Regions from separate parts of the Bradyrhizobium sp. Bra78 genome, predicted to be linked through region 1. Evidence: riboswitches for the same ligand, from Rfam matches in the RefSeq annotation. Region 1 holds a riboswitch; the other holds the start of a gene.
The links. A riboswitch is a leader RNA that binds a small molecule or an ion and turns the genes downstream of it on or off. The one in region 1 is predicted to bind glycine.
Positions count from the first base shown of each region.

Region 2: another riboswitch for glycine. It lies ahead of gcvT (glycine cleavage system aminomethyltransferase GcvT); the one in region 1 lies ahead of OC450_RS24720 (D-amino acid dehydrogenase).

Region 1 is NZ_JALJRE010000012.1:12,567-19,722, forward strand. It holds gene OC450_RS24710 (ABC transporter substrate-binding protein) at 1-1,353, opposite strand, end outside; gene OC450_RS24715 (M20/M25/M40 family metallo-hydrolase) at 1,624-2,754, shown strand; glycine riboswitch at 2,853-2,956, shown strand; glycine riboswitch at 2,960-3,077, shown strand; gene OC450_RS24720 (D-amino acid dehydrogenase) at 3,146-4,447, shown strand; gene OC450_RS24725 (ABC transporter permease) at 4,629-5,570, shown strand; gene OC450_RS24730 (ABC transporter permease) at 5,590-6,477, shown strand; gene OC450_RS24735 (ABC transporter ATP-binding protein) at 6,492-7,156, shown strand, end outside.
Region 2 is NZ_JALJRE010000012.1:160,709-167,864, forward strand. It holds gene alaS (alanine--tRNA ligase) at 1-2,422, opposite strand, end outside; glycine riboswitch at 2,667-2,757, shown strand; gene gcvT (glycine cleavage system aminomethyltransferase GcvT) at 2,916-4,064, shown strand; gene gcvH (glycine cleavage system protein GcvH) at 4,075-4,443, shown strand; gene gcvP (aminomethyl-transferring glycine dehydrogenase) at 4,462-7,156, shown strand, end outside.

The DNA.
Region 1 (7,156 bases):
GCCGATCGAGAGGTTGGAGATCGGGTTGGAGACGTCGGCGCTGACCCAGTTGGTGAAGAACATGTTCCAGCCGCCCTCCTTCGGAGGCTTCTGGCTGGCGCGGCGGCTCACCACGGTCTGCCAGTCGGTGGCCTGGAGATCGACCTTGAAGCCAGCTTCACGCAGCGCCTGCGCGGCAACGATGGGCTGGGCCTTGAGCGTGGTGACGTCGCCCGGCGCCATGATCACGACGGGCGTACCGTCATAGCCGGACTCGGCGAGCAGCTTCTTGGCCTCGGCCATGCCGTTGCCCTTGACCAGCGATTCGGAACCGACGTCGGTCGCGAACGGCGTGTCGCAGATGAAGAAGGCGCCGCAGATCTTGTAGTACTTGGGATTGCCGATCAGCGCATCGAGCACGTCCTTCTGTTTCATTGCCAGGAGCGCGGCGCGGCGGATCTTCGGATTGTCGAACGGCGGATAGAGGAAGTTCATGCGTCCGAGCGTCTGGAAGCCGAACTTGTTCAGCACCTCGACCTTGAGATCCGCATTGCCCTCGAGCACCGGAACGAGATCGAACGACGGGTTCTCGAGGAAGTCGATGTCGCCCGATTGCAGCGCGTTCACCGCTGTCTGCGGGTCAGGCATGGTGAGCCATTCGACGCGGTCGACCTTCACGACCTTGCCGCCCGCGGTCCAGCTCGCCGGCTCCTTGCGCGGCACGTAGTCGGTGTTCTTGACGTAGACAGCCTTGACGCCCGGCTGGAATTCGCCCTGGACGAACTTGAACGGGCCGGAGCCGATCTGCTCGGGAATCGGCTTGTCCGGCGGCGTCTCGGCGAGCCGCTTCGGCATCATGAAGGCGACGCGCGAGGACGGCTTGCCGATCGAATCGAGGACCAGGCTGTAGGGCTCCTTGAGCTTCAGCGTGATGGTCTTGGGATCGGTCGCCTCGATGCTCGCAGTGAACTGCATCAACTGCTGGCCCATGCCATCGACGGCGGCCCAGCGCTTGAGCGAAGCGACGCAGTCTTCCGCCGTCACCGGCGCGCCGTCATGCCACTTCAGGCCGTCGCGCAGCGTGAATGTGTAGGTGAGCTTGTCGTCGGAGATTTTCCAGTCCGCCATCTGCGGCTGAATCTTGAAGTTCGAGTCGGTCGAGATCAGCGTGTCGTAGACCATGTAGCCATGGTCACGCGTGATGTAGGCGGTGGTGAAGATCGGATCGATGATGCGCAGATCCGAATGCATCACCGCGGTGATGGTCTTGCCGGCCGCGAGCACCGGCGAGGCCAGGGCGGTCGAAAGCGCGACGACCGACAGCGCAAGTTTGGAGGCGAACGCGCGAGGCCTCCGGCGCATTAACTGGAACATGGAAAGTTCTCCTGACGTGAAACTGTTCAAAGGCAGATTATTGGTTGAGCATCCGGCTCGTTCGTTGGGCGAACTAACCTCATGCAATGCCTTTATCTTTTCGAGACTTGCAGACAGCGCCGAGCGCGTCAATCCGGTTTCGCTGCAAGCCCAGGCGGCGCGCGCGCGGGCTCCACAAGGATCGGTTTGGCACTACAACACTCTCCCGCCTGTCCTGCCCGGCACCAATGCAATGCGCGTTCCATCTTCCGAAGCTCGAGAGACATTGAGATGAATCCAGCCAATCTTCCCTTCGATTCCGAAGCGATGCTCCAGGGCCTGCGCGGTTGGGTGGAATGCGAAAGCCCGACCTGGGACGCGAGTGCCGTGAACCGCATGCTCGATCTTGCCGCGCGCCAGATGGCAATCATGGGTGCGACGATCGAGCGCATCGCCGGCCGCGACGGCTTTGGCGGAGTGGTTCGCGCCCGCTTTCCGCATCCCAAGCAGGGCGAGCCGGGCATCCTGATTGCCGGACACATGGACACCGTCCATCCCACCGGCACCATCGAGAAGCTGAAATGGCGGCGCGAGGGCAACAGGTGCTACGGCCCCGGCATCTACGACATGAAAGGCGGCAATTATCTCTCGCTGGAAGCGATCCGGCAGCTGGCAAGTGCTTCGTTCACGACGCCGCTGCCGATCACCGTGCTGTTCACGCCCGACGAGGAGGTCGGCACGCCGTCGACGCGCGACATCATCGAGGCGGAGGCCGCGCGCAACAAATACGTGCTGGTGCCCGAGCCCGGCCGCGCCGACAACGGCGTCACGACTGGACGTTACGCCATCGCGCGGTTCAACCTCGAGGCGACGGGACGGCCGAGCCACGCCGGCGCAACGCTGTCGGCGGGCCGCTCGGCGATCCGCGAGATGGCGCGGCAGATCCTTGCGATCGACGCGATGACGACGGAGGACTGCACTTTCTCGGTCGGCGTTGTGCATGGCGGACAATGGGTCAATTGCGTTGCAACGACCGCTACCGGCGAAGCGCTGTCGATGGCCAAGCGGCAGGCTGATCTCGATCGCGGCGTCGAGAGGATGCTGGCTCTGTCAGGCACGACCAATGATGTCGCCTTCAAGGTGACGCGCGGCGTGACCCGGCCCGTGTGGGAGCCGGATGCGGGCACGATGGCGCTGTATGAAAAAGCACGCGGCATCGCTAAATCGCTCGGCGCCGAGCTGCCGCATGCGAGCTCGGGCGGCGGCTCGGACGGCAACTTTACCGGCGCGATGGGCATCCCGACGCTCGACGGACTCGGCGTGCGCGGCGGCAATGGCCACACGCTGGAAGAGTTCATCGAGGTCGAGAGCCTGGTCGAACGCGGCCGGCTGATGGCGGGTTTGCTGGCGACCCTGGAGTAATAGGTTGAATCAACTTCGCACTGCACAATGCGTTGGCAGTCGCGGTTGAAATTTAGCCTTGTCTATAAATAAGGCGCATCGTACTGCTCGATTGTCCACGCGACGATGCGGGAGAGATCGCAATGAAGGTTTCGGCCTTCTTTGCGGCGCCGACGGAGCAACCGCCCCGGAAACTCTCAGGCAAAAGGACTGTATCGTCAGGACGATCTGGAGAGAGACGGCACGGCCAAGATTGGTCGTTACGTCCACCGAAGGGGATAGTCCGGAGCAAGACCTCGCCTGAGGTCCGCAAAGGATCAAGCTCTCAGGTAACCGTGACAGATGGGGCGCCGCCAACGGCCTTGTGGCCGGCGGTTAGCCGACTCTAACTCACGGGAGCCCCGAACCTGCCATGACTCATATCGCCATCATCGGCGCCGGCATCACCGGCGTAACGACCGCCTATGCCCTGCTCGAACGCGGCTACAAGGTGACGGTGCTCGACAAGCACCGCTACGCCGCGATGGAGACCTCCTTCGCCAACGGCGGACAGCTCTCCGCCAGCAATGCCGAAGTGTGGAATAGCACCGCGACGATCCTCAAAGGCCTGCGCTGGATGTTTCGGCGCGACGCACCGCTGCTGATGAATCCGCGGCCGAACTGGCACAAATATTCGTGGATGAGCGAGTTCGTCGCCAACATCGGCAACTACCGCGCTAACACCATCGAGACCACGCGGCTCGCGATCGAAGCCCGCAAGCATCTGTACGAGATCGCCACGCGTGAAGGCATCGACTTCGACCTCGAACGTCGCGGCATTCTCCACATCTATCACGACAAGAAGGGTTTTGAATCCGGCCTGCGCGTCAACGCGCTGTTGCAGGAAGGCGGCCTCGATCGCCGCCCGGTCACGCCGGAAGAAATCCGCGCGATCGAGCCGACGCTGCGCAAGGAGTATTATGGCGGCTTCTACACGCCGTCGGACGCGACCGGCGATATCCACAAGTTTACCCGCGGGCTTGCCGAGGCCTGCAAGCGTCGCGGCGCGACCTTCATCCACGAAGCCAATATCGATTCCATCGCCCAGGCCGGCGGAGGCTTTGTCGTCGGCTGGGCAGATCTCTCTGCAAGCGATGCTGCCGCATCCGCACGCGGCATGCTGAACGTGGATGGGGTCGTGGTCTGCGCCGGTGTGGCGAGCCGCCACTTCGCCGCCCTCCTCGACGAGCGCGTCAACGTCTATCCGGTAAAGGGCTACTCGATCACCGTGCAGCTCGACACCGCCGAGAGCCGCAACGCGACGCCGACCGTGAGCCTGCTCGACGAGGCCGCCAAGATCGTTACCAGCCGGCTCGGCGCCGATCGCTTCCGCGTTGCCGGCACCGCCGAATTCAACGACTTCAACCGCGACATTCGCGCCGATCGCGTGCAGCCGCTGGTCGATTGGGTGCGCAGCAACTTCCCCGCCGTCGAAACGTCGCGAGTCATCCCATGGGCCGGGTTGCGCCCGATGATGCCGAACATGATGCCGGTGGTGCGCGCAGGGCGGATGCCGGGTGTGTTCTTCAACACCGGCCACGGCCATCTCGGCTGGACGCTGTCGGCAGCGACCGCGCAGATGATTGCCGGAACCATCGACGGCTGGCGCGGGCTCAACGCGCCGCCCACCATGCCCTCACTTGGGGTTGAGCGCGAGCTGCGTCATGCATCCTGAGTGGTCTCCATCAGGAGCAGGCGGCCCCTTGCGACCGCCCTGCCCTTGGCACACAATTTGCCCCGAAAGGTCGGCATCTCCGGCCGGCTTTCCCAGCCCGAATGACAGGCACGCATGATAGACACGAACGAATCCACGGGCACCTCGGCGCCCCACAAGTTCCTCAGCCGGAGATAGGTGCATGTTAGGTTACCTCATTCGCCGAATCTTCGCCGCCGTCCCCGTCATGGGCGTGGTCGCACTGTTCGTGTTTCTCCTGCTCCGCCTCACCCCCGGCGATCCCGCGGCGATTCTCGCCGGCGACAACGCGACACCGGAACGGCTGGAGCGCATCCGTACCTCGCTCGGCCTCAACGAGCCCCTGATCGTGCAGTTCATCACCTGGGTGAACAAGCTGCTGCACGGCGATCTCGGAACCTCGCTGATCTCCAACCTGCCGGTGGTGAAGATGATCGGCCAGCGTGTCGAGCCGTCGATCTCGATCGCGCTGTCGACCATCATCCTCGCCGTCATCGTCGCCGTTCCCTTAGGGGTGATCGCGGCGTGGAAGCACGGCACCTGGATCGATCGTTTCGTGATGGGTCTCTCGGTGCTCGGCTTCTCGGTCCCGGTGTTCGTGGTCGGCTACGTCCTGATCCAGGTCTTCGCCATCGACCTGCGCTGGGTGCCGGTCCAAGGTTTCAAGAGCATCAGCACGGGCTTTGGTCCGTTCTTCGAGCGCATGATCCTGCCGACCTGCGCGCTCTCCTTCATCTACATCGCGCTGATCGCGCGCATGACGCGCGCGGCGATGCTCGACGTGCTCGGCGAGGACTACGTCCGCACCGCGCGCGCCAAGGGCATCAACGAAGTCGCCGTGATGATGCGACATGCGCTGCGCAACGCCGCCGTACCCGTGATCACAGTGATCGGCACCGGCTTTGCGCTTCTGATCTCGGGCGTCGTCGTCACCGAGAGCGTGTTCAACATCCCCGGCATCGGCCGCCTCACCGTGGATGCGGTGCTGGCGCGCGACTATCCGGTGATCCAGGCGATGATCCTGCTGACGTCGCTGATCTATGTCGTCGTCAATCTTCTGATCGACGTCGCCTACACCCTGCTCGATCCGCGGATCCGGTACTGAGGCAAGGATAAGCACAAAAATGTCGGTCGATACCCTTCCCCAGCCGTCCATACCGATCACGTCGCCGCTGCGGCCGCGCTTCGGATTCCTCACCTCGACGCCCATCATCGCCACGGCGACGGTCTTGCTCGCGCTGATCGTGCTGGTCTCGATTCTGGCGCCGCTGATCGCGCCGCACGATCCGATCCAGCTCGCGCCGTCGCAACGGCTCAAGCCATCCTCGGCGCAGTTTCTGCTCGGCACCGACGCCTATGGCCGCGACCTGTTGTCCCGTGTCATCTACGGCGGCCGCATCTCGCTGCTGATTGGCGTCGGCTCGGCGATCCTGTCGATCGTCATCGGGCTCGTGATCGGCCTCGTCTCCGGCTTCTTCAAGCTGGTCGATTCCGTCCTGATGCGGATCATGGACGGCCTGATGGCGATGCCGAGCATCCTGCTCGCGATTGCCGTGGTGTCGCTGTCCGGTGCCAGCCTCTGGACGGTGCTGATCGCGATCACGATCCCCGAAGTCCCGCGCGTGGCCCGCCTGGTGCGCTCGGTCGTGCTGTCGGCGCGCGAGGAACCCTATGTCGAAGCGGCGATCTCGGTCGGCTCGTCCCTGCCGAAGATCATGTGGCGGCATTTGATGCCGAACACGATCGCGCCTCTGATCGTGCAGGGCAGTTACGTCTGCGCGTCCGCGATCCTCACGGAGGCCATCCTCTCCTTCCTCGGCGCCGGCATCTCGCCGGAGACGCCGACCTGGGGCAACATCATGGCCGAGGGTCGCCAGTACTTCCAGCTCAAGCCGACGCTGATCTTCTGGCCGGGCCTGCTGCTCTCGATCGCCATCCTCAGCATCAATCTGATCGGCGACGCAGCCCGCGACGCACTCGATCCCCGCATGAAGCAGCGGGAGGGCAAGTGATGACCAATCAAGTGATGACCAACCCCATCCTCGACATCAACAATCTCGTCGTCTCCGTCGGCAAGAAGCCGAAGGGCGCGAACATCATCGACGGCATCTCGATCCAGGTGCACGAGCGCGAGACGTTGTGTCTCGTCGGCGAAAGCGGCTCGGGCAAGTCGGTGACCTCGCTCACCACGATGGGACTGCTGCCGAAGGGCACCCTGGTTCCCACCGGCGGCAGCATCAAGCTGGTCGGCGAGGAGCTGCTCACCGCGACCGACCGCCGCCTGCGCCAGCTTCGCGCCACGCAGATGGCGATGATCTTCCAGGAGCCGATGACGGCGCTCAATCCCGTGGTGCCCGTCGGCCGCCAGATCGACGAGGTCCTGCGCGCGCATACCGACCTCGATGCGAGAGCGCGGAAGAAGCGCATCCTCGACATGATGGACCAGGTCCGCCTGCCCGAGGTCGAGCGCATCTTCGCCTCCTACCCGCACCGTCTCTCCGGCGGCCAGCGCCAGCGCATCATGATCGCGATGGCGCTCGTGCTGGAGCCGAAGCTTCTCATCGCCGACGAGCCGACCACCGCGCTCGACGTCACCACGCAGAAGCAGATCCTGACCCTGATCCGCGACCTCCAGCGCGATCACGGCACCGCCGTGCTGTTCATCACCCACGACATGGGCGTGGTCGCCGA
Region 2 (7,156 bases), 150 kb from region 1:
CGTCGGCGAGGCTCTTGAGATCCTTCATCTCGATGCCCTCGACCGCGCGCGCCATCAGCTTGACGTCGCCGACCTCGCGCACGCCGGAGGCTGCGCCATTGCCGCTCGCCGCGCCGCCGCCCATCGCGAGCTTCTTGCGGGCGTCGGACAATTCGCGCTCGAGCTTCTTGCGCTCGTCCATCAGCGCGGCGATGCGCGCCGGGACGTCGTCGATCGAGGTGCGCAGCTCATTGGCCGCGGTCTTGGCCAGCGCCATGGTGTCGTTGGCATGCTTGCGTGCATAATTGCCGGTCAGCGCCTCGATGCGGCGCACGCCGGAGGCGACCGCGCTCTCGCCGGTCAGCGTGATCAGGCCGATGTCGCCGGTGCGCTTCACATGCGTGCCGCCGCAGAGCTCGACCGACCAGCCGAGCGCATTGGCACCGCGCTCGCGCGCGGTCCGGCCCATCGAGACGACGCGAACCTCGTCGCCATATTTCTCGCCGAACAGGGCGCGCGCGCCGGCCTCGCGGGCCTCGTCGACGCCCATGACGCGGGTCGTGACCTCGTCGTTCTCAAGCACCACGTTGTTGGCGATGTCCTCGACGCGGGCGAGCTCCTCCGCCGTGATCGGCTTCTGATGCACGAAGTCGAAACGCAGGCGATCCGGCGCAACCATCGAGCCGCGCTGGGCGATGTGGTCGCCGAGCACCTGGCGCAGCGCCTCATGAATGAGATGCGTCGCCGAGTGGTGCGCGCGGATCGACGAGCGCCTGCCGTGATCGACCTCGAGCTGCAGCGCGGTGCCGAGCTTCAGCTCGCCGCTCTCCAATGTGCCGATATGGACGAAGAGATCGCCGAGCTTCTTCTGCGTGTCGGTGACGCGGAACTTGATGCCGCCATCGCCCGTCAGCACGCCGGTGTCGCCGACCTGGCCGCCAGACTCCGCATAGAACGGCGTCTGGTTCAGCAGCAGCGCGCCGGTCTCGCCGGCCTTGAGGCTGCCCGTTTCCTTGCCGTCCTTGACCAGCGCGGAGACGACGCCTTCGGCGCTCTCGGTCTCGTAGCCGAGAAATTCGGTCGCACCCAGCCTCTCGCGTAGCGGGAACCAGATCGCCTCGGAGGCCGCCTCACCCGAGCCGGCCCAGGACGCGCGCGCCTTGGCCTTCTGACGCTCCATCGCGTCGGTGAAGGAAGCCTGGTCGACGCTGATGCCGCGCGACTTCAGCGCGTCCTGCGTCAGATCGAGCGGGAAGCCGTAGGTGTCGTACAGCGTGAAGGCGACGTCGCCGTCGAACATGTCGCCCTTCTTCAACGACGCGCTCTTCTCGTCGAGGATGGCAAGGCCGCGGGTCAGCGTCTTGCGGAAGCGGGTCTCTTCCAGCCGCAGCGTTTCCTCGATCAGGTTTTCCGCGCGCATCAGATCGGGATAGGCCTGGCCCATCTCGCGCACCAGCGCCCAGACCAGGCGATGCATCAGCGGCTCCTTGGCGCCGAGCAGCTGCGCATGGCGCATCGCCCGGCGCATGATCCGGCGCAGCACGTAGCCGCGGCCCTCGTTCGAGGGCAGCACGCCGTCGGCGACCAGGAAGGCGGAGGAGCGCAGGTGGTCGGCGATGACGCGGAACGAGGCCACGGTCTGCTCGTTCGGCCCGCTGCCGAGCGCGGACGATGTCGCGTCGATCAAATGACGGAACAGGTCGGTCTCGAACACGCTGTCGACGCCCTGCATGATGCAGGCCATGCGCTCCAGCCCCATGCCGGTGTCGATCGAGGGACGCGGCAGCGCCACGCGCTCCTCCTTCGTCACCTGCTCGTACTGCATGAACACCAGATTCCAGAATTCGAGGAAGCGGTCGCCGTCCTCCTCGGGACTGCCCGGCGGTCCGCCCCAGATGTGCTCGCCGCGATCGATGAAGATCTCCGAGCACGGGCCGCACGGCCCGGTGTCGCCCATCGCCCAGAAATTGTCCGAGGTCGGGATGCGGATGATGCGGTCGTCGGAGAAGCCGGCGATCTTCTTCCACAGGCCCGCCGCCTCGTCGTCGGTGTGGTAGACGGTGACGAGCAGCTTGTCCTTCTTGAGCCCGAACTCGGACGTGATCAGCTTCCATGCCAGCTCGATCGCGCGCTCCTTGAAATAGTCGCCGAACGAAAAATTGCCGAGCATCTCGAAGAAGGTGAGATGGCGCGCGGTGTAGCCGACATTGTCGAGGTCGTTGTGCTTGCCGCCGGCGCGCACGCATTTCTGCGACGTGGTGGCGCGCTGATAGGGCCGCTTCTCGACGCCGGTGAAGACGTTCTTGAACTGCACCATGCCGGCATTGGTGAACATCAACGTCGGATCGTTGCGCGGCACCAATGGCGAGGACGACACGATTTCGTGGCCGTTCTCGGCAAAGAAGTTCAGAAAGGTCGACCTGATCTCGTTGACGCCGCTCATGTTCATCCAATCGGGTGTGCTTGGACCCGCCATACGCCATCCAAACCGCAAGTTTGGGCTGATATCTGCGGGCCAAAGCGCTTTTAGACAAGGCCAGCTTCGCTGTCCAGAAACTGTGCAACCGGATCAGTGGGTTGCCGCAGGCGCGCAATCCCCGTTGCAATCCCGTTGCAATCCCGTTGAAAGCCGCCGATGCCGCGTTGACAGGCTTGGCCGCCCTGTGGTCTGTACCCATCTGTATCGTACGGCCACGTCGGGAGAGACCGGCTTTAGGCAGCCGGCGCCGAAGGAGCAACCGCCCCGGAAACTCTCAGGCAAAAGGACCGCGTGGCTTTGACGACATCTGGAAAGAGGCGCCGACGGGCGATGACCTTCTAAAGGTCGACCCGGACAGCGTCCGCCGACGGGATAATACTCTCAGGCACAGCGACAGATGGGGCTTCGACTGGTGTCCACGGGAAATCGTTCCCGGGGAACCGCCGAGGGCCCCGTAATGCTTGCGCGTGACGACAAAGAATCCCTGAAACGCACCCCCCTTTACGATCTTCACGTGTCGCTCGGCGGCAAGATGGTGCCGTTCGCGGGCTATGACATGCCCGTGCAGTACCCCGCGGGCGTGCTGAAGGAACACCTCCATACCCGCAGCCAAGCCGGCCTGTTCGACGTCTCCCATATGGGACAGCTCGCGCTACGGCCGAAATCCGGCAGGGTCGAGGACGCCGCCCGCGCGCTGGAACGGCTGGTGCCGCAGGACATCGTGGCGATCGCGCCGGGGCGTCAGCGCTATGCCCAGTTCACCAATGCGGACGGCGGCCTGCTGGACGATTTGATGGTCGCCAATTTCGGCGATCATCTGTTCCTGGTCGTCAACGCCGCCTGCAAGGAGCAGGACGAGGCGCATCTGCGCGCGAATCTCTCCGGCGACTGCGTCATCGAGCAGCTGGCGGACCGCGCGCTGATCGCGTTGCAGGGTCCGAAGGCGGAATCGGCACTGGCGAAATTGTGTGCAGAGGCGCCGTCCATGAAATTCATGGATGCCGGCCCGCACAAGGTCGCCGGCCTCGACTGTTTCGTCTCGCGCTCCGGCTACACCGGCGAGGACGGGTTCGAGATTTCGGTCCCCGCAGGCGACGCCGAGCGCCTCGCCAGGACGCTGCTGGACAACGCGGATGTGCTGCCGATCGGCTTGGGGGCCCGCGACAGCCTGCGTCTCGAGGCAGGCCTCTGTCTCTACGGCCACGACATCGACACCACGACCACGCCGGTCGAAGCCGCGCTGGAATGGTCGGTGCAGAAGAGCCGCCGCAGCGGCGGCGCGCGCGCCGGCGGCTTTCCCGGTGCCGACAAGATCCTCGCTCATTTCGACAACGGCGCAAGCCGCCGCCGCGTCGGGCTGCGCACCGAGGGCCGCGCGCCGGTGCGCGAGGGCGCGCTGCTGTTTGCGGATGCGGCCTCCAGCGAGCCGATCGGAAAGGTCACCTCCGGCGGCTTCGGCCCGAGCCTGAATGCACCGGTCGCGATGGGCTATGTGCCGACGAGCCTGAGCGCGCTCGATACGAAACTGTTCGCCGAGGTGCGCGGCCAGCGGCTGCCGCTCACCGTCGCCGCCATGCCTTTCGTGAAAAACACCTACAAACGCTGAGGACAAGACAATGACCACGACGCTGTACACCTCCGACCACGAATGGCTCGCGATCGACGGCGACGTCGCCACCGTCGGGATCACCGACTACGCGCAGTCGCAGCTCGGCGACGTCGTGTTCGTCGAGCTGCCCAAGATCGGCCGCACCCTGAAGAAGACCGAAGCCGCCGCCGTCGTGGAATCGGTGAAGGCCGCCTCCGACGTCTACGCGCCAATCTCGGGCGAGGTGCTCGAGACCAACGCCGAGCTCGCGGGCGAGCCGGCGCTGATCAATTCGGATGCTCAGGGCAAGGCCTGGTTCTTCAAGATCAGGATCGCCGACAAGAGCGAGCTCGGCGGCCTCATGGATGAAGCCGCCTACAAGGCACACACGGCTTAAAGAGCGATGGAGCAAGCGATGACCGCGCACCGCAAATCCAACGGCGACGCCGCCGCCACCTTCGTTCGGCGCCACATCGGCCCCTCCGCGCGCGATGTCGCCGCGATGCTGGAGACCGTCGGCGCCAGGACCCTCGACGCGCTGATGGCGGAGACGCTGCCGGCCTCGATCCGGCAGGCCGCGCCGCTCGATCTCGGCAAGCCGCTCAGCGAGACCGAGGCGATCGCGCATATGGGCGAGCTCGCAAGCCAGAACCAGGTCTTCACCTCGCTGATCGGCCAAGGCTATTCCGGCACGATCCTGCCCGCGGTGATCCAGCGCAACATCCTCGAGAACCCGGCCTGGTACACGGCCTACACGCCCTACCAGCCCGAGATCAGCCAGGGCCGGCTGGAGGCGCTGCTCAACTTCCAGACCATGATCTGCGACCTCACCGGGCTCGACGTCGCCAACGCCTCGCTGCTGGATGAGGCGACCGCAGCGGCCGAAGCCATGGCGCTGGCGGAGCGGCACTCGAAGGTCGAGGCAAAGGCCTTCTTCGTCGACAAGGACGTGCATCCGCAGACGCTGGCTGTGATGCGCACCCGCGCGGAGCCCTTGGGCTGGACCCTGGTCGTCGGCGATCCCCTCGCCGATCTCGACAAGGCCGACGTGCTCGGCGCGCTGCTGCAATATCCGGGCTCATCGGGCGCCGTGCGCGACCTCAGGCCCGCGATCGCGGCACTGAAGGCCAAGGGCGCGCTCGCGATCGTTGCCGCCGATCTGCTGGCGCTGACGCTGCTCGCCTCGCCCGGCGAGCTCGGCGCCGACATCGCGATCGGTTCGGCCCAGCGCTTCGGCGTGCCGATGGGTTATGGCGGGCCGCACGCGGCCTACATGGCGGTGCGCGATGCGCTGAAGCGCTCGCTGCCCGGCCGCATCGTCGGCCTCTCCGTCGATTCGCGCGGGATGCCCGCCTATCGCCTCGCGCTGCAGACCCGCGAGCAGCACATCCGCCGCGAGAAGGCGACCTCCAACATCTGCACCGCGCAGGTGCTGCTCGCCGTGATCGCCTCGATGTACGCGGTCTATCACGGCCCCGAGGGCCTGACCCACATTGCGCGAAACGTGCATCGCCGCGCCGCCGTGCTCGCTGCCGGCCTGCGCAAGCTCGGCTTCGCGCCGAGTTGCGACAGCTTCTTCGACACGCTCAGCGTGGATGCCGGCACGAGGCGTGCCGAGATCGTCGCGCGCGCTGCCTCAGAGAAGGTCAATCTCGGCGTCGGCGAAACCGCATTGCGGATCGCGCTCGACGAGACCACCACGCCTGCGACGGTGGAAGCGGTCTGGCGCGCGTTCGGCGGCACGCTTGCTTACGCCGAGTTAGATGCGACCACGCGCGAGGCGCTGCCGGAGGCGCTGAAGCGCACGACCTCCTTCCTCACCCATCCGGTGTTCCACGCGCATCGCTCGGAGACCGAGATGCTGCGCTACATGCGCAAGCTCAGCGACCGTGACCTCGCACTCGACCGCGCGATGATCCCGCTCGGCTCCTGCACGATGAAGCTGAACGCGACCACCGAGATGATGCCGCTGACCTGGCCGGAATTTTCCAGCCTGCACCCGTTCGCCCCGCGCGAGCAGGCACGCGGCTACCACGCGCTGTTCGCGCGGCTGGAAAAATGGCTGTGCGACATCACCGGCTATGACGCGATCTCGCTGCAGCCGAATTCGGGCGCGCAGGGCGAGTATGCCGGCCTGCTTGCCATCCGCGGCTATCACGCGGCGCGTGGGCAGAGCCATCGCAAGATCTGCCTGATCCCCTCCTCCGCCCACGGCACCAACCCGGCCTCGGCCGCGATGGTCGGCATGGACGTGGTGGTGGTCGCCTGCGAGAAGAACGGCGACGTCGACGTCAATGATCTCCGCGCCAAGGCGGAGAAGCATTCGAACGACCTCGCCGCTGTGATGATCACCTATCCCTCGACCCATGGCGTGTTCGAGGAGCACATAAGCGAGATCTGCGAGATCGTGCATGGCCACGGCGGCCAGGTGTATCTGGACGGCGCCAATCTCAACGCGCAGGTCGGCCTGAGCAGGCCCGGCGATTACGGCGCCGACGTCAGCCACCTCAACCTGCACAAGACGTTCTGCATCCCGCATGGCGGCGGCGGCCCCGGCATGGGCCCGATCGGCGTCAAGGCACACCTCGCGCCTTTCCTGCCCGGCCATCCGGCGACGCAAGCGGACGCTCCGGTCGGTCCGGTCTCGGCTGCACCGTTCGGCTCGGCTTCGATCCTGACCATCTCCTACATCTACATTCTGATGATGGGCGGCGACGGCTTGAAGCGCGCCACCGAGATCGCGATCCTCAACGCCAACTACATCGCGGCGCGCCTCGATGCGCACTTCCCGGTGCTCTACAAGAACGCCAAGGGCCGCGTCGCACATGAGTGCATCGTCGACCCGCGCGCGCTGAAGAACACGAGTGGCGTCACCGTGGACGACATCGCAAAACGCCTGATCGACTACGGCTTCCACGCGCCCACCATGAGCTTTCCGGTGCCGGGCACGCTGATGATCGAGCCGACCGAATCGGAATCGAAGGCGGAGCTGGATCGCTTCTGCGACGCGATGATCGCGATCCGGAAGGAGATCGCCGAGGTCGAGGCGGGCCGCTTCAAGATCGAGGCCTCGCCGCTGCGCCACGCGCCGCACACCGTGCACGACATCG